4 regions of the Vibrio gigantis genome follow, and region 4 is predicted to be linked to each of the others. Evidence: predicted binding sites of a transcription regulator. Region 4 holds the regulator's gene; each other region holds the start of a gene.

Region 1 (4,890 bases), 1.6 Mb from region 4:
CTGGGTTATCACGTAGACCTTGCATCTTATGCGTCGTCTCAGCCCAGATAGTACGTAGTTCAGTACGGTTACGTTCGATTACTACAGACTCGCCAGACTTAATCACTAGCTTATCTGAAGCTTCAACAGAGCCGATTACATGTGAGCACGCTTCTAGGCCGTTTGCGGCAAGAGTAGAAAGAACAGCGTCTAGGTCGTCGTTACGAACCTGGATTACCGCACCTAGCTCTTCGTTGAATAGTGCTGCTAGCGTGTCTTCACCTAGCACTTCAATGTTTGCATTAACACCACAGTGACCTGCGAACGCCATTTCAGCCAGTGTTACGAATAAACCACCGTCGCCTTTATCGTGGTAAGCCACAACTTGGTCGTTAGCAACAAGAGCTTGAACGCCTTCGTAGAAACCTTTTAGCTGTGCTGCGTTGTCTACGTCTGCTGGCTTGTCACCAAGTTGCTTGTAAACTTGCGCTAGTGCCGTTGCACCTAGACGGTTTTTGCCGTTACCTAGGTCGATAAGAACTAGTGATGTGTCACCTTTGTCAGTGCGAAGCTGAGGCGTAATCGTCTTACGGACATCTTCAACACGAGCAAATGCAGTGATAACAAGAGATAACGGAGAAGTGACTTCTTTCTGCTCGCCGTTCTCTTCCCACTTAGTCTTCATCGACATTGAATCTTTACCCACAGGGATAGTAAGACCCAGTGCTGGACACAGCTCTTCACCGACTGCTTTCACCGCTTCGTAAAGACCTGCGTCTTCACCTGGGTGACCCGCTGGAGACATCCAGTTTGCCGACAGTTTAATGTGTTTGATATCGCCGATGTTAGTCGCTGCAATGTTTGTGATTGCTTCACCAACCGCTAGACGAGCCGATGCGCCGAAATCTAGTAGTGCTACTGGCGTACGCTCACCAAGAGACATCGCTTCACCGTGGTAAGAGTCGTAACTTGCTGCTGTTACAGCACAGTTAGCAACAGGAACCTGCCATGGGCCAACCATTTGGTCACGAGCAACAAGGCCAGTTACCGAGCGGTCACCGATAGTGATAAGGAAGGTTTTCTCTGCGACTGTTGGCAAGCGAAGAACACGGTCAACCGCTTCGTTCATTTCGATACCAGAACGGTCAATCGCTGGGTTGTTTACTTTTAGCGTTTTCGCGTCACGGTGCATCTTAGGTGTTTTACCTAATAGGATGTCCATCGGCATGTCGATTGGCGTGTTGTCGAAGTGTGAATCTTCAAGTTTAAGTTCACGCTCTTCTGTTGCTTTACCAACCACGGCGTATGGTGCGCGTTCACGCTTACAAATTGCGTCGAACGTTGCCATGTCTTCATCAGCAACGGCCATTACGTAACGCTCTTGAGATTCGTTACACCAGATCTCAAGTGGGCTCATGCCTGGCTCATCGTTTGGTACGTCACGCAGATTGAAAATACCGCCACGCTCGCCATCGTCAACTAACTCAGGAAGTGCATTCGAGATACCACCAGCGCCCACATCGTGGATGAATGCGATTGGGTTCGCATCACCTAGCTGCCAACAACGGTCGATCACTTCCTGACAACGACGTTCCATCTCTGGGTTTTCACGTTGTACAGAAGCGAAATCTAGATCTTCTGAAGAAGAACCAGAATCCATTGAAGATGCCGCACCGCCACCAAGGCCAATGTTCATCGCTGGACCGCCCAGCACGATTAGGCTTGCACCTACTGGGATCTCTTTCTTCTGAACATGCTCGTCACGGATGTTACCAAGACCACCAGCTAGCATGATTGGTTTGTGGTAACCACGTACTTCTTCACCTGCGTGAGAGTTTACTTTCTCTTCGTAAGTGCGGAAGTAACCTAGTAGGTTTGGACGACCAAATTCGTTGTTGAATGCTGCGCCGCCAAGAGGGCCTTCAAGCATGATATCCAACGCAGTAACGATACGGCTTGGCTTACCAAAATCTGTTTCCCAAGGTTGAACGAAGTTCGGGATCTTAAGGTTAGATACAGAGAAAGCGACAAGACCAGCTTTTGGTTTACCACCAATACCAGTCGCGCCTTCATCGCGGATTTCACCACCTGAACCTGTTGATGCGCCCGGCCATGGAGAGATTGCCGTTGGGTGGTTGTGCGTTTCAACTTTCATCAAGATGTGTGTTTTCTCTTGGTGATAGTTGTACTGGCGAGTTTCTGGATCCGGGAAGAAACGACCGACTTCAGAACCTGTCATTACTGCTGCGTTATCTTTATAAGCAGACAGAACGTGTTCTGGTGTCGTTTCAAAAGTGTTCTTAATCATCTTGAACAATGATTTTTCTTGCTTAACGCCATCGATAGTCCAATCAGCGTTAAAGATCTTGTGACGACAGTGCTCTGAGTTTGCTTGTGCGAACATCATTAGCTCGATGTCAGTCGGGTTACGACCTAGCTTCTCAGTGAAGCTTTCAAGAAGGTAATCGATCTCATCTTCTGCAAGTGCAAGACCTAGGGTAACGTTTGCTTCTTCAAGCGCTTTACGTCCGCCAGTTAATAGGTCAACTTCCGCATAAGGAGCAGGCTCTGCAACTTTGAATAGTGCAGCTGCCGATTCGAAGTCAGTGAAAACCACTTCCATCATACGATCATGCAGAATCGCTTTCAGCTCAACAAGTTGAAGCTCAGAAAGTTCAGAAGAAGTTTCAATGTAGAAAGCAGTACCGCGCTCTAGACGTGACACTTTAGCCAGTCCACAGTTGTGTGCGATATCTGTTGATTTTGAAGACCAAGGCGAGATAGTGCCTGGGCGTGGCGTTGCAAGCAGCAGTAAACCTTCAGGTTCATGCTCTTCAATCGTTGGACCGTAAGTCAGTAGCTTTTCTAGCTTCTCAACTTCAGACTCATCTAGGTCTGCCGTTAGATCAGCAAAGTGGGCAAACTCAGCGTAAATACCTGTTACAGGTAAGCTTAATTCACGACAAAGCTCTAAAAGCTTGTTAACACGAAACTCAGATAGAGCTGGGGAGCCACGCAAAATTCTCATGTGCTTACGTCTCTTATGCAGTTGATTAAGGTAGTATTGGAATAAATTCAGTGGGTTATAGGAACAACCTAACTGTTTTCTTCGAAGCTATTCCCGAAGGTTGCCAAACCTATGCCGATTCCACCTCTTCAATGCGAGCGCATTATAAAGCATTTCTTTTTGTGACGTAACACCAAAAGCAACCGTTTGCGTGATTTTTTTTATCTTTCTCCGTAATTGGTACTTTCGCTGCATTTATCGCCACTTTTACAACTGTTTAATTAAACCTGCTTTGCCAGCCTTGCGGGGTTTGGTATAAAGGGGCTTCCACTTTTCGAGATTTCATTTTGATGCCTAAATTTACGCTCATCTTTTCGTCTAAGTTCCTTCTGCTCGCCATCGCCCTATTTGGGTTGGCTGGATGTCAGATTGAATCTGAACCTAAAAGTGTCCTTGAGCAGATACGAGATCGTGGCGTTCTTCGTGTCGGCACCCTAAATAACCAACTCTCTTATTACATCGGTCCTGATGGCCCTGCTGGCTTGGATTACGAATTAGCTCGTGAGTTTGCGCAGGAACTTGGTGTAAAACTTGAGGTTAAGCCCGCTTACCGTTTGTCTGGCTTGTTCCCCGCACTGCAGAAAGGCGAAATCGACCTTATCGCGACTGGCTTAACGCAAAACAACAAACTGACACGTGCTTATCGCGCCGCGCCTGCTTATTACTATGTAAGCCAACAGGTCGTTTATAAAAAGGGGCAATGGCGCCCAAGAAACCTTGAGCAATTGATCAAGTTTGAGAATGATCGTCAGGCTGAGTTTGTAAAAGCACAAGCTGAATCAGAAGATGTGGTATCAAGTGACACGCTATCGCCATCTCTGGTTGTAGTGAAAGACTCGCACTTTGAGCCAACGCTAAAACAGCTGCAGAAAACACACGATGACTTTATCTATGATGCGGTGGGTAATGCTGACATCAATGATCTGTTAAAAGAAGTATCAACTGGCGAGCGCCTATTTACGGTTGCGGATTCTATCGAGTTATCACTGGCACAACGTTTATACCCAGATGTAGCTCTAGCCTTTGAACTTACAGAAGACCAACCTATTTCTTGGTACTTACAGAAATCTGAGGACGAAAGCCTTTATGCTTTGCTGATTGAGTTCTTCGGTAACCTAAAACAGTCTGGTGAGCTCGCTTCACTAGAAGAAAAGTACATCGGTCACATTGGCACTTTTGATTATGTTGATACACGAGCATTCATTCGTGCGTTAGACAGCAAGTTACCAAAATGGTCTCCGCTGTTTCAGAAATATTCGCAAGAATTTGATTGGCGCTTGATTGCGGCATTAGCTTACCAAGAATCGCACTGGAACCCTGTCGCGCGCTCACCAACAGGCGTTCGCGGCATGATGATGCTGACGCTGCCAACCGCGAAAAGTGTTGGTGTTACTAATCGCCTCGACCCGAAACAGTCAGTACAAGGCGGTGTTGAATACCTGCGCCGTATCGTTAACCGAGTGCCAGACTCAATCACACAGCACGAGAAGATCTGGTTTGCGCTAGCCTCATACAACGTCGGTTACGGGCATATGATGGATGCTCGCCGCTTAACCAAAGCACAAGGTGGTGATCCTGATGCTTGGGGGGATGTGAAAGACCGATTGCCTCTATTGAGACAGAAGAAGTACTACAGCCAAACTCGATACGGTTATGCGCGTGGTGATGAAGCGAGAAACTACGTTGAAAACATTCGCCGTTATTACCAAAGCATCATCGGCCACGTTAATAAGCGTAATAAAGAACAAGAAGAGAGCCTTGAAGGGTTGATCGTTATTCCACCTTTAGAGACTTCTGGGGCTGAGTCCAGCATCAGCGCTGCAGAATCAACAGTAAGTGGTTCT
Region 2 (4,890 bases), 960 kb from region 4:
TTGTTCAAAAGGTATACGAATGGAATACAACACTTCAGCACTGTGCGACATATATTTGGATCAAGTTGATGTCGTGGAACCAATGTTCAGCAACTTCGGTGGACGTGCATCCTTCGCAGGACAGATCACGACATTAAAGTGTTTTGAAGACAACGCTTTGATTCGCTCCGTGCTAGAACAAGATGGTCTGGGACGTGTGTTGTTAATCGATGGTGGCGGCTCACTACGCAAAGCGCTGATCGATGCTGAGATTGCCCTACTTGCCGAAGACAATGAGTGGGAAGGTATTGTCGTTTACGGCTGCGTTCGTGAAGTCGATGAACTGGAAGACATGAACCTAGGTATCCAAGCCTTGGCTTCTATCCCTGTTGGTGCGAGTCAAGAAGGTGTCGGTGAGCTAGACGTTCCAGTGAACTTTGGTAGCGTGACCTTCTTACCAGAAGATTACCTCTACGCCGACAACACTGGCATCATTCTCTCTGCAGAGCCTTTAGATGTAGAACTCGATCTGGATGTCGAAGAAGAAGAGGTCGAGTAACTCACTCAGCTTTGAATACTAAAACAAAGTATAAGAATACAAGCAAAAACGCCCGCTACTGAGTAGCGGGCGTTTTTTTAATTCTGAAGAGTGAATTACTCTACTTCATCCATTTTACCAAGAAGGTTACGGATGCGATCTTGCCATGCTGAATGCTCTTCCTGCATTTGCTGAGTTTTTTGCTCTAGCTCGTGACGGCTTGCTTTAAGCTCACCAGCTTCTGTTGCTAGTGCTTGTTTCTCTTCTTTAAGCTCTTCCACTTCCATTTGAAGAAGTGCAATTGTATCTACTGCTGTTTGAATTTTTGCTTCTAGCTGCTCTAGTACTTCAAAAGACATTCTGGCCTACCTTTAAGTTATCCGTTTGATGGTGAAGGTTCACTCCACTTATTTCCCCATTCTACTCAGCAGAGCAAGGATAAACACTCAATATATTCGATATTTTGCGCCATTCGATGAAAAAAACAGCGCTTTTTACCGAATATTGACGTGAACGATTGCCGCCACAACGGCAAACCGATTATTTTGATGAATAATAACTGTTTTCCACTACGAATTGATCGAGAGCAATCTCCAAAAAACAAAAAGGCAAACGTTTCCTTTTGGATATGGTAAAATCCGCCGCGAAATTTCTATTCCCCCTTTGAAAATTTTGGAGTCCGCATGAAACGCGATTTAGCAATGTCATTCTCTCGTGTCACAGAAGGTGCAGCACTAGCTGGTTACAAGTGGCTTGGCCGTGGCGATAAAAACGCTGCAGATGGCGCTGCTGTAGAAGTAATGCGTAGCCTATTAAACAAAACCGAAATTAGCGGTGAGATTGTTATCGGCGAAGGTGAAATTGATGATGCACCTATGCTATACATCGGCGAAAGCGTAGGTGTAGGCGGCGACGCAGTCGATATCGCAGTTGACCCAATTGAAGGGACACGCATGACAGCAATGGGCCAATCAAATGCATTGGCTGTATTGGCTGCAGGCGAAAAAGGCAGCTTTCTTAAAGCGCCTGATATGTACATGGAAAAGTTGGTTGTTGGCCCGGGCGCTAAAGGCGTGATTGACCTAGAATTACCACTAACAGAAAACCTAGAAAACATCGCGAAAGCATTAGGTAAAACACTCGATACTCTAGTAGTAACCACGCTTGCTAAGCCTCGTCATGATCAGATCATCGCCGACATGCAAGCAATGGGCGTTCGTGTATTTGCCGTGCCAGACGGTGATGTTGCAGCTTCTATCCTAACGTGTATGCCAGACAGCGAAGTAGACGTAATGTACTGCATTGGTGGCGCGCCTGAAGGTGTCGTTTCTGCTGCTGTAATTCGCGCACTTGACGGCGACATGCACGGTCGTCTTCTACCTCGTCACGAAGTGAAAGGCGACACAGAAGAGAACCGTAAGCACGGTGAACTTGAGCTTGAGCGTTGTGCTGAAATGGGCGTAACTGCTGGTATCGTGTTGAAGATGGAAGACATGGCACGCAGCGACAACGTTGTATTCTCAGCAACAGGTATCACGAAGGGTGACTTGCTGGAAGGTATTACTCGTCAGGGCAATATCGCAACGACAGAAACTCTGCTTATCCGTGGCCGCTGCCGCACAATTCGCCGCATCAAATCTATCCACTACCTAGAGCGTAAAGATCCAGAAGTGGTTGGTCATATCCTGTAATCCTCATATCGAGTGAAACAGAATATTCAAAGGCTGATACCAAGTATCAGCCTTTTGTTTTGTTGCCCTATCAGATTATCACCATTGCTATTGATAGGTCAGTAACTGTCAAAATAGTAAATGGTTTGCTTTATAAACACCTTGCCTCATAATAGTAAGGTTCATGAGGTAGGGATAGTATGAAAACAAGCGACAAAATCTTACAGACCATTAAGCGTCAAGGCGCGGTAACCGCGAAACAACTGTCAGAAGAGTTTGGCATGACGACAATGGGTGCGAGGCAGCATCTGCAAAGTCTGGAAGATGATGGCATTCTTGCGTTTCATGACGTGAAAGTAAAAGTGGGTCGCCCGACTCGTCATTGGTCCCTTACTCAACACGGCCACGGTCAATTTTCAGACCGACACGGTGAACTGACGATTCAAGTCATTGATGCAGTCGAGAACCTGTTTGGTAAAGAAGGACTGGCTAAGGTCGCTGCCGAACGTGAACAGCACACTCTCAAGCAATATCAATCTGCCCTATCTGGCTGCAATAACCTGATCAGTAAGCTTGAAAAGCTCACTCAACTTCGTGAAGAAGAGGGTTACATGGCTGAACTTCAAGAGCACGACGATCACTACATCTTGATTGAGAACCACTGCCCTATCTGCAAGGCTGCGACTCGCTGCCCTAGCCTGTGCCAATCTGAGCTCAACGTGTTTACTGAGTTACTAAAAGATGAGTGCCATGTGAGCCGTACAGAGCACATCATTGCTGGCGAGCGACGCTGTACTTACACCTTAACACCCACATTTTTATCTTAACGGAAATCGGTTAATACCGTCTCAATTTTGAGAAAACGCAGATAGATTAAAATTTGTACAGATTTCTTTCTTAAGCTTAAAGCATATGAAACACGCTTAATGCTAAGGAAGGAATGATGGCACATCCACAACCCGCTCAAAAACTGCCACCCTTTGATGAACTTGTCCAACTCGCGAAAAGCGATCCTAAAGCATTCAATCAATTCAAACACGAGATGTGTGAACAGATGATTTGTTCGGCTTCAGAAATGATGCAAGACAGACTTCGCGCTCAACAAAGTCACATCGACTTAGTGGTTAGCCGTTGTAAAAATCCGCACCATGCTAATGTCGTGCTTATGCAGGAGTTGCGTTGTCAGGTCTGTAAATTCCAAGACGCACTCGAAGGCCGCTGCGGTTTTGACGAAACTCTGCCTGAAAATGTCGTACCTTTTAGACCGAATACCGAACCTAAAATGTACTAAGAGTAGAAAGGTATTAAAAAAGGGAGCTCTATGCTCCCTTTTGTTTATTCATTATTCAGCGATTACACTGGATCTTCGCCATAATCATTGCGGCCTTCAGTGCCTTTCAACAAGCCACATTCAATCAAAATCCATAAGCCACACACTAATGCCGCAACGGTTGCCGCCATATGAACTGGCGATACAGATTCTGTCGTCGTCGCTGCCATTGGTGAAGCTAAGCGACCTAGCACTAGCGGCACATTCAATAATAACCAGTAGTTAGACTTGTTGCGGTCGTGCCAGCGCTTAGCGGTTACCGCAAGGTCTGGGATCACAAGCATCAATAGGAAGATTGGCAGCAGGATATAAGAGTAAGCAGGGAACAACACAGAGATACCAGAAGCAAAGCCGGTAATCGCTATATAGTAGAAAACATTCCAAATCCAGTAAGTCTTACGACCAATTCTCCCTTTGAAAGAGAGCAGTAATTCTTTCATCGACATCTTAAATACTCAAATTTATGCGCCGCTGAAAGTCAGCAGCAATGGTTAGTTTATTACTTTTTGAAAGCAACTTTTATCCATATCACGAATATTCACCGTTAAGCTTCTTACATGACTCGCTTGTTCTTGCAGGGTCTGCATTAACGATCGTGACAATTCTCGCTTTTGCTCTTCCGTTCGTCCCGAAAGTAGCTCAAAGCTGATATGAATAAAGTCTACACTATCTTCCTCGTCACCGACCAACCAATTATGGCAACGCAGTGAACGAGACTTCACTGACGGCACATCAAACAAGCCGCATGTGAGTGCTACTTGATGGAGATCTTCTAGTAAGCCTTGGATATTCACTCGCTCATCCACTGAATTGGAGTACTCTAGAACTAGATTCGGCATTGTTACTTCCTGTTGTTAACGCAATCGTTTGTCCCTTAATAACAACTAACGATGAAAAATCCGAGAGGTTAGCTATTATTCTGTCTGCCGGATCACTGATATATGTTCAAAATCTACTCTGACCATTGAGTAAGATCCAAGAAAGTCATGACCACAGTCATGATCTGTTGATATTAATCTGTTATATTATTTCGTAATAAAGTTTACTTTTTTACATTCGATTTATTTAAATACTTTGGAGATATTCCTATGCGTCATCCTGTAGTTATGGGTAACTGGAAACTAAACGGCAGCAAAGAAATGGTTGTTGATCTACTAAACGGTCTTAACGCTGAACTTGAAGGCGTAACAGGCGTAGACGTAGCAGTTGCTCCACCAGCACTTTTCGTTGATCTAGCAGAGCGTACGCTTACTGAAGCGGGCAGCGCGATCATCCTAGGTGCTCAAAACTCTGACCTAAACAACAGCGGTGCATTCACTGGCGACATGTCTCCAGCAATGCTTAAAGAGTTCGGCGCATCTCACATCATCATC
Region 3 (4,890 bases), 1.2 Mb from region 4:
CTCGTCGGCATGGGCGCTATCTTATTAGATGGTGTGGTCGTCGAACAAGACGTAATGATTGGTGCGGGAAGTTTGGTGCCACCTAACAAGGTACTTGAGAGTGGTTATCTCTATGTAGGAAGCCCAGTTAAGCAAGCACGCCCATTAAATGATAAAGAACGTGCTTTCTTGCAGAAGTCGGCTGACAACTATGTTCAGAATAAAAACGACTATATAGACTCTGTCCTTCCAGCCTAAAGCGCTTTGATCTGAATCCGATTAGAGGAGTCATACTCCTCTTCTTCTATTAACTCTTCCGCTAGCTCTTCAATATCGAAACGTAACCCTGAAAAGATAACTAAAGCTTGATCACCTTCCTCTATATCTTTACCGGCCAGTCGTGATAATTCTTCAATAGACATGACACATTCAATCAATGCGCCCGACTGTTGTGCAGGAAAAGTGATTGTTCGACTTGCTTCATCCCAATCTTGGATATCAGGAAATAGAATTGATTGATTCATTTTTATAAATACCTTGTTACATCTCTAGGTTTTTACGTAGTTCTCTTAAGATCTGCTTAGTTCCCGGACGAAGACCACGCCATAGTATGAAGCTCTCTGCAGCCTGACCCACCAGCATACCTAAACCATCATAAGCAGCATGAACACCATTATCTAATGCCCATTGGTTGAATACTGTATTGCCTGAACCATAAACCATGTCGTAGACGACACTATTACTATTGAAGATAGATGGAGAAACTTCTGGTAGTTGACCACTTAGGCCTGATGACGTTGAGTTAATAATGACATCAAAGCCTTCAAGCACATCACTTAGCCCTACCCCTTTAATGTTTCCATGCGAGGTAAACATCTCAGATAACAGTTCAGCTTTTGAACTGGTGCGGTTAGCCACCACTAATTGCTGCGGCTTTTGATCGAGGAGAGGTTGAATCACTCCTCTTGCTGCGCCACCAGCACCCAGTAAGAGAACTCGAGCTCCCTCTAATACCACTTGGTGTTGAAGTAGATCTTGAACAAGCCCCTCACCATCAGTGTTATCACCAATGATTTCTCCGTCATCTAGCTTCTTTAATGTATTAACAGCACCGGCTAGCTGAGCTCTTTCAGTCAATCGATTAGCAAACTGATAAGCGTCTTCTTTAAATGGTGCTGTGACATTACACCCTCTACCGCCTTCGCTAAAAAAAGCGTTAGCCTCGGTAATGAATTGACCGTGTTCTGGCTGCAGTGCTGTATAGGTAAGTTGTTGATTGGTTTGGCGAGCAAATAATGTGTGAATGAATGGCGATTTGCTTTGCCCAATAGGGTTACCGAAAACGGCATAACGATCTACTTGCTGTGTCATATCCTTACCTAACAGAAATAATAAAAGGGTCATCTATATAGACGACCCTATCACTATCCCTATAAGGAAGGAAGAACTACCAAACTCGCGGTTTTAGGTAGTCACTATAAAGCAGCGCTTCTGGTGACCCTACTTCTGGTTCGTAACGATATTCCCAACGTGCCAATGGCGGCATAGACATCAATATAGACTCTGTACGACCACCGCTTTGCAGACCAAACAAAGTGCCACGGTCATAGACTAGGTTGAATTCAACGTAGCGACCACGGCGGTATAGCTGGAAGTCACGCTCACGCTCACCATAAGGTGTCTCTTTACGGCGCTCAACAATAGGTAGGTATGCCGCGGCATAACCTTCACCAACAGCCTGCATGTAAGCAAAACTCTTTTCAAAGCCCCACTCATTTAAGTCATCAAAGAACAGGCCACCAACACCACGCGTTTCATCGCGGTGAGGTAGGAAGAAGTACTTATCGCACCACTCTTTGTGTTCTTGATATACGTTATCACCAAATGGTGCACACAGAGCTTTAGCAGTTTGATGCCAAGACTGACAGTCTTCGTCGAAAGGGTAGAATGGCGTTAAGTCAAAACCACCACCAAACCACCAAATTGGGTCTTCACCTTCTTTTTCCGCAATGAAGAATCGAACATTAGCGTGTGAAGTTGGGATATAAGGGTTTTTAGGATGGATAACTAATGAGACACCCATCGCCTCAAACTTACGCCCGGCTAATTCAGGGCGATGAGCAGTCGCTGAGGCAGGCATTGCCTTACCTGCAACGTGAGAGAAGTTTACACCACCCTGCTCAAAGACTGCACCGTCAGTCATCACACGAGTGCGACCACCTCCACCAAGGCGATCGCTAGGTTCACGTTCCCATGCATCTTCTTTGAATAGTGCACTACCATCAGCTTGTTCAAGCTGTTGGCAAATCGAATCTTGTAGGCTCAGTAAAAACTGCTTTACTGCTTCTTTATCAATTGCTGACATTTTACTTTCCTTTGCAGGGTTTAACCCTGTCTTAATATTTTCGATGTTTTTGCATCTCTAATTTCGCTTGGCTTGTCACGACCACCCGTTTCCCCTTCAAGAATCGCAACCAAGTGTTGGCCAAGTTGCTGTTGTACCTCTTCGGTCGTCATACAAGGTGGTTCGCCCGTCAGATTAGCACTGGTAGAGGTTAACGGCTTACCGAATTCATTACACATTCTTTGCACCAAAGGGTGATCCGTCACTCGCACAGCGATTGAATCAAACTGACCACTCACCCAGTCAGTCACTTTAGCACTGGTTGGCATGATCCAAGTGACTGGCCCCGGCCATGTAGCTTTAACCGTCGCCAATTGCTCATCGGTCAGTTGGCTTTCATCAATATAAGGAAGCAGCTGCTCGTAACTTGCCGCAATCAAGATCAAGCCCTTTTCAACTGGACGCTGTTTTAACTCGAGTAATTTCTTGATGGCATGTGGATTATCAGGATCACAACCAACCCCAAAAACGCCTTCGGTCGGGTAAGCAATGACTTCGCCCTGTTGTAATGCCTGCAATGTATGTTGAAAGTTATCCACGGGTTGCCTCATTAAGTCAGTTATCGAACTCACTAAGTGTACAAATTATCACTCACTGTTACTAAAGCTATTTGTTTATAAAATGTATCAATTGGCAATTTAGACTGACGCAAACGTTTTCCTTAAGCGATTTTACCCGTATAATGCGCGCAAAATATCTAATCACTAATTAAATCGTACCTGAAGGAGTTTGAGATGACTGTCGGTATTATCATGGGTTCTAAATCTGATTGGCCAACAATGAAGCTAGCTGCGGACATGTTGGATCAGTTTGGCGTGGCGTACGAAACAAAAGTGGTTTCAGCTCACCGCACACCTCAGTTGCTTGCAGACTACGCAACCAGTGCGAAAGAGCGCGGTATTAAAGTCATTATTGCTGGTGCTGGCGGTGCTGCTCACCTACCAGGCATGGCGGCTGCTTTCACAAGCGTCCCAGTTCTTGGCGTTCCAGTTCAGTCTAAAGCGCTGAAAGGCATGGATTCTCTGCTTTCTATCGTGCAAATGCCAAAAGGCATTGCGGTAGGTACTCTGGCTATCGGTGAAGCGGGTGCAGCGAACGCTGGCATCCTAGCCGCTCAAATCATTGGCACACACAATGAAGAAGTAATGGCAAAAGTAGAAGCATTCCGCTCTGAGCAAACAGAAACGGTACTTGCTAATCCAAACCCTGCAGAGGACTAATCCCCATGCATGTTCTTGTGTTAGGCGCGGGCCAACTTGCTCGCATGATGTCCCTAGCTGGGGCACCGCTGAATATTGAAATTTCTGCTTTTGATGTTGGCAGCAAAAATATTGTTCATCCATTAACGCAAGCGATTCTAGGCAACGGCTTAGAGAATGCGATAGAGCGAGCGGACGTCATTACGGCTGAGTTCGAACACATCCCTCACGACGTACTTGAGGTATGTGAGCGCAGCGGTAAGTTCTTACCGACCACAGAAGCAATCAAAGCAGGCGGTGACCGTCGCCTTGAAAAAGCGCTGTTAGACGAAGCGAACGTGAAAAACGCTAAGTACTATGTGATTAACTCTCGCGAAGACTTTAACGCTGCGATCGCTCACGTTGGCTTACCAATGGTACTGAAGAGCACACTTGGCGGCTACGATGGTAAGGGCCAGTGGCGCTTAAAGACACTAGACAATGTTGACGCGACTTGGGCAGAAATGGCCGAGTGCATTGCAGCGACAGACAATCAAGCCATTGTGGCTGAAGAGTTCGTTCCATTCGACCGTGAAGTATCACTGGTTGGTGCTCGCGGTACCAATGGCGAGATTCAAGTGTACCCACTGGCTGAGAATGTTCACACCGACGGCGTGTTGAGCTTATCGACCGCGATTGATGACATGGAACTGCAAGAGCAAGCGAAAACCATGTTCACAGCAATTGCAGAACGCTTAGATTACGTTGGCGTGCTAGCACTTGAGTTCTTTGATGTTCAAGGTTCACTGCTGGTTAACGAGATAGCACCACGTGTTCATAACTCTGGCCACTGGACGCAACAAGGCGCTGAAACTTGTCAGTTTGAGAACCATCTGCGTGCTGTATGTGGCATGCCACTAGGCAGCACTAAGCTGATTCGTCCAACCGCAATGATCAACATTCTTGGTGAAGATACTCTACCTGAGGCTATTCTGGCCCAAGGTGGCTGTCATGTTCATTGGTATGGTAAAGAGAAGCGTGCAGGTCGTAAGATGGGCCATATTAACGTGAGCGCTGACTACAACGCAGAACTGCAAAGAGCGTTGTGCTCATTGGCTGATATTCTCGATAAGCAAGCCTACCCGGCTGTGCATGAGTTTGCTGAGCAGATGAAGTAAGCCTACATTGGTTTATGGATACAAAAAGTTCATTGGATATAGAAACGGCGCTCATTGAGCGCCGTTTTTTTATTTCTGGTCATTCACTTACTGTGATTAACATGACTACTGAGATTGAATGTGATGACACTTACGATCAGCACATTGCTTC
Region 4 (4,890 bases):
ACCTGTTAAAGAGATGGTCGAAGCGCACGAGTCGAGCGAGTTAGTTGAAATAGCTAACTGTGGGCATGTATGTAATGTCGAAAATCCTGAAGAATTTAATCAGCACTCTATCGAGTTTATCCAAAAGCAAATTCAATGATTTTTAAGTCAGTGATCTGAACAGAATTGAAATAAAAACGGGAAGCTATTGTTAGCTTCCCGTTTTTGTTTAGAGGAGGTATCAGGTGAAGCGGTTAAGGCTTCATTAAGTCCACTTATTCAGGAGAGTTAGCTCCGCACTGCCAACAAGAACCGAATTGCGCCTCGTTGACTTCATGACACTCACCGCAACGCCACTCTTCATAGATGATCGAATCTTGTTGTTTTTGGTAGTCATTAACGATCGTGCGAGCTTTACTGGCCAATTCTGGCTCATATAACCACACGTAAGGGTCAGTTTCTTCCGTGAATGGGATTTCCCCTTTCAAACCGAACAACCCCTCACCACGGACTTCACAGGCAATATTCTCACTTTCTAACAATCCACAGATGATATGAGCTTCTGTCGGATTCGATGCACTGAAGATTTTCATTGAAATAGAACCTTATTCGACTATATGCGTTATTCAGCTACGGGTGTTGAGCGAAACTTATTCATCAACCATTTAGCAACAATTGGGAATATCCCCAATAACGCAAATGACAATAGTACTGAAGGGGAGACGATGCCCGAAAGTGAATCAATTTCTGCGAGCTGAGTACCAGCGTTCAAGAAAACCGCAGTCCCCGGCAACATCCCGATTTGACTCGTAATGTAGTAACGACTCACCGACATCGGTGTTAGACCCATCAACAGGTTGATAAGGAAAAACGGAAATACAGGAATCAGACGTAGAGAAAATAAATAAAATGCTCCGTCTTTTTCAACACCCTTATTAATCGTCGCTAATTTGTCACCAAATTTGGTTTGAATCCAGTCACGTAACAGGTAACGGCTACTCAAAAAGGCAAGAGTTGCACCGATCGCACTGGCGAAAGAGACCAAAAGTAAGCTATTCCAGAAGCCAAACAATGCAGCACCAAGAAGTGTAACAACTGCTGCCCCAGGAATGGAAAAGGCGGTGATCAATACATACGCAATGAAGTAAGTCGCTGCCGCTACAATAAAGTTACTTCCAATATAGTCATTTAGCACCGCTTGCTGTGCTTTGGCATTTTCCAGTGTGAGGTATTGGCCAAAGTTAATGCCTAATAAAACGATCGTTATGACCAATACAATACCCAATATCATTTTCTTACTCATTGATACTTCCTCAAATTTTCAATGCATACCATTAGTATAGATAGACAGGCAAAGCATAGATTAACTTTCACCAGATATAAAAAAAGCCGCAGTGAATGCGGCTTAGTTATGTATATAGTTTGCACTGACAATGTTAATTGACGCGATTGATAAGCTCTTCGCGACGCTGCTGCGGTATGACAGACCAATGTGTTCCATTGATTGCACCTTCTAGCGCCCACAGTAGTTCAATACTGACAGAGGACGCATGCGATTCCTTGATGGCGTTAAAGGCGTTTACAGAGCCAGATTCATATAAACGTTCTACGGAATCGATTCCTGCTTTTTTCAACATACGCTCAGTGGCGAGTCGAAGATTTGGTAGATCTTTGAGTCGGGTTGGCTTAGCAGAAGACTGTTCAGCTTTTTCTTCTTTAGCAAAACCCAGAGACGTCGTTGCGAGTTCCAAGATTTTCTCTTGGTCTTGCCACAGGCCTTCAGGTAAAGCGAAATATTTAGTAACGACAGGGAAACCACGTTTTTTGTAGACGTACGGTTGAAACCCTTGTTGTTCGAATTGCTTCGTTGTGCATTTGTCTGCTCGTATGTGCAACTGGTCATTTACAACCAGAGCAAACATAGTGTCATCAGCAAAAAGACCGAAGCCACCAAACATTGAGCGTGATTTTATTTTTCCTAGGGACTCAAATAACTTCATCGAGTCCTTTAGTATCGGTTTATCCATGTTATTTATCTCGGTGTATTTGAACTACGCCACCAAATAAGCAGGTCCGAGAGATTAGCAAAATGTTGCAATTAAATTGTCAATAAGCCGTAAATTACTAAATTATTAGTAGTTACTGCATTTTGCCATCGGTAACCCCGCTACCATACCAACAAGTGGTTTAGGCCGGAAGCTTTGCGTCTCACTCTTTCGAGTGGTTTGCCCTGTGCGTGACTGATTAAATAGAATAAAGTTTTTGTTGAATGAAGCTCACAGTTGATATTTCAAAATGTGATGTTGCTTCAATTAATGATCTTTCTGTTGTGCATCTGGGTTCATTATGGTTGCTGATAAAAAAAGCGCACCTAAAGGTGCGCTTGATGAAATTAAACTCAAATTGTCAATTAATTTAACGTTTTAACTGTACTTCGTTCAACAATTTCAGGGTGCATTTCGAAGACACGTTTTTCGTGATCTTTGTCTTTTATGCGCTCTAATAGAATTTCGAATGCATTCTTGCCAACACGACGCTTTGGTTGGTGAACGGTGGTTAACGGCGGGGAGAAGTATTCAGCCAGTTCGATATTGTCGTAACCGATCACCGAGATATCTTCAGGAATGCGAATGCCTTTTTCTTGCAAGCGGCTCATTAGGCCGAGAGCCATTGTATCGTTAAAGCAGAATACCGCCGTTGGACGATCTTCTATCTCAACGATTTGTTCTGCAGCAAGAACTGCCGTATCACACTCGAAGTTGCCTTCGATGATCATATTTTCATCGGCAGAAATCTTAGCTTCGTTGAGTGCGCGCTTGTAACCGGCAATACGTTCAACACATGCTGCTTTGTCTAAGTGGCCACTTAAACATGCAATCTTAGAGTGACCTCGTTCAATAAGGTATTTGGTCGCTAGGTAGCCACCTTCTTCAGAGTTATCGATGATCTTATCAGCTTGAGAACTCTCTGGTCCCCAGTCCATGATAACTTTAGGGATGTCAGCATGACGGTCTAACATCTCTCTTAGTTCTTCAGTTAGGTCAGAACACATAACTAAAATGCCATCTACACGTTTCTCTGCAAGCATTCGAATGTAGTCACGTTGCTTTTCATAGATGCCGCCCGTATTACACAGGATCAAAGTGTAACCTTGACGGTAGCAGTAACTCTCAACACCATCGATAACTTCAGAGAAGAATAGGTTAGTTGATTGAGTCACTAGCATACCTATAGTGCGTGTTGTATTGCACTTCAAGCTACGAGCAACAGCACTTGGTGCATAGTTCAGTTCATCTACCGCTTTGTTTACTTTTTCTTGAGTTGCTTCTGCAACAAAGCGAGTTTTATTGATTACGTGAGAAACGGTTGTTGTTGATACGCCGGCTAAGCGAGCGACATCTTTTATAGTGGCCATGGTTTTATCCTATTAGAAGCTACTTTCCCAAAGTACGGAATAAAGTAGCCGTTAAGCTACCTAACTAAGAGCTTAAATTTGTAGGGCTCTTTGGGTACTAAAGTGCTAAAAAACAAAAAACCGCTATTGAGCGGCTTGTCTTAACACCGAAATGCTCTGAACTTTAATAAGCATAGCATTTCGTGAATGTTTCATATTTTATCGTTTGCGGTCACAATTTTAGACTGACTAGAAATTACTCGCAATAAAATTCACCCAGAAATCCGGGTGAATTGTCACATTCTACTGAATTTATTTACCTAGTCATCCAATAAGCTATTCACCAGCTAAATATTGAGTGTCTAATTGACAGAATGCGAGTAGCAAAGATGAGACTGAAGCGTAGAAACCGAATTCATCAATGTCATGACATTTTACATTGAACTTTGGTACCCAAGTAAGCAGCTGCTGTTCAATAAACTGCTGTTGAATGGCGAACGATTTCTCTAGTTCTTCTTCAAGTTCAGTTTCGTTAGAACGGATGATCAGGTTGCCAAGGAAATCGAGTTCGATAGCGATGTGGTCTGCTGGCTCTTTTAGGTCTTGGTTCACCACTAAGTTGTGTTTAGCCATGATCTCTTCCATATCTTTTGCTGGTTTATCGTTCAAAAGGCCAGTTTCGCCGATATACATCGAAGCGTAAGGAAGAGCGCCGTGTTTATCTGTCTTTAAGAAAAGATCGCAAAAGTCTGCAGACAGCTCTAGCTGAGCATCTTCACGTGTTTGTAGACGGTTAAGCGCATCTACTAACTTATCTATCGATGGTTTTAGTGTTTGATTTTCGCCTAAACCAGTTAGGAAAGAACGAATTTCAACAGAGTGGTAGTGATCGAGTTCTTCTTGAGTGAGCTCTTTAGCGAATAAGCTTGATAGCCACCAGTATATTTCTGCTCTTTGCTCGTTGAATGCTTTCGTATCTTTCATTTCTTAGATCCTGATTTAGTCTTGCGGTGTTACTTATATGTATCTTGAAGTTACTTGTGTAGAAGCACACCAAGGCTGAATAACAAGGTTATTTGCGAAAAGCAAAGTTACTCGTTAGTAGTAATGCCTATATTGAATTGCGATGGACGATAAATAGCAAGGTTTAAGATTGTCTTGTATCAAAAAAGATTCATCTTTCTGGCTTTTATCTCGTGTACCACTAGAATTGTTACGAGTTATGAATAGAATGGTCACTGAAACTATTAAATAAGAAAAGTGGTGTAGATGAGCTATCACGTATTAGTCGTAGAAGATGATGTGGTAACCCGCAGTAAACTGGTTGGGTACTTCCAGAACGAAGGTTACACAGTGAGCGAAGCAGAAAGCGGTGCTCAAATGAGAAACGTGTTAGAAGAAAACAACGTTGACCTCATTATGCTAGACATCAACTTACCAGGCGAAGATGGATTGATGCTAACTCGCGAATTACGCAGTCAATCAGACATTGGAATTATTTTAGTTACTGGACGCAC

What was found. The regulator PurR, encoded in region 4, represses purine synthesis genes. The targets are predictions, from matches to a motif close to TNANGNAAACGTTTNCNTNA.
Region 1: purL (phosphoribosylformylglycinamidine synthase) is a predicted target of PurR. The motif match lies at 3,182-3,201, and genes of this name have one in related genera.
Region 2: glpX (class II fructose-bisphosphatase) is a predicted target of PurR. The motif match lies at 1,122-1,141, and genes of this name have one in related genera.
Region 3: purE (5-(carboxyamino)imidazole ribonucleotide mutase) is a predicted target of PurR. The motif match lies at 3,028-3,047, and genes of this name have one in related genera.

What each region holds. Positions count from the first base shown of each region.
Region 1 covers NZ_AP025492.1:745,588-750,477, reverse strand. Annotated here, with positions in the region: gene purL (phosphoribosylformylglycinamidine synthase) at 1-3,007, opposite strand, end outside; gene mltF (membrane-bound lytic murein transglycosylase MltF) at 3,337-4,890, shown strand, end outside.
Region 2 covers NZ_AP025492.1:3,309,034-3,313,923, forward strand. Annotated here, with positions in the region: gene rraA (ribonuclease E activity regulator RraA) at 20-538, shown strand; gene zapB (cell division protein ZapB) at 634-876, opposite strand; gene glpX (class II fructose-bisphosphatase) at 1,201-2,208, shown strand; gene OCV56_RS14890 (helix-turn-helix transcriptional regulator) at 2,388-3,014, shown strand; gene OCV56_RS14895 (DUF3135 domain-containing protein) at 3,131-3,478, shown strand; gene OCV56_RS14900 (DUF805 domain-containing protein) at 3,541-3,963, opposite strand; gene OCV56_RS14905 (5-carboxymethyl-2-hydroxymuconate Delta-isomerase) at 4,009-4,356, opposite strand; gene tpiA (triose-phosphate isomerase) at 4,606-4,890, shown strand, end outside.
Region 3 covers NZ_AP025492.1:3,521,032-3,525,921, forward strand. Annotated here, with positions in the region: gene OCV56_RS15860 (gamma carbonic anhydrase family protein) at 1-237, shown strand, start outside; gene OCV56_RS15865 (DUF1488 family protein) at 234-503, opposite strand; gene aroE (shikimate dehydrogenase) at 520-1,350, opposite strand; gene hemF (oxygen-dependent coproporphyrinogen oxidase) at 1,427-2,344, opposite strand; gene OCV56_RS15880 (L-threonylcarbamoyladenylate synthase) at 2,365-2,922, opposite strand; gene purE (5-(carboxyamino)imidazole ribonucleotide mutase) at 3,118-3,603, shown strand; gene OCV56_RS15890 (5-(carboxyamino)imidazole ribonucleotide synthase) at 3,609-4,739, shown strand; gene OCV56_RS15895 (DNA topoisomerase family protein) at 4,845-4,890, opposite strand, start outside.
Region 4 covers NZ_AP025492.1:2,344,266-2,349,155, reverse strand. Annotated here, with positions in the region: gene OCV56_RS10305 (alpha/beta fold hydrolase) at 1-139, shown strand, start outside; gene OCV56_RS10300 (putative signal transducing protein) at 255-572, opposite strand; gene OCV56_RS10295 (TVP38/TMEM64 family protein) at 602-1,282, opposite strand; gene OCV56_RS10290 (TfoX/Sxy family DNA transformation protein) at 1,416-2,006, opposite strand; cyclic di-GMP riboswitch class I at 2,134-2,219, opposite strand; gene purR (HTH-type transcriptional repressor PurR) at 2,390-3,394, opposite strand; gene torD (molecular chaperone TorD) at 3,710-4,357, opposite strand; gene torR (two-component system response regulator TorR) at 4,643-4,890, shown strand, end outside.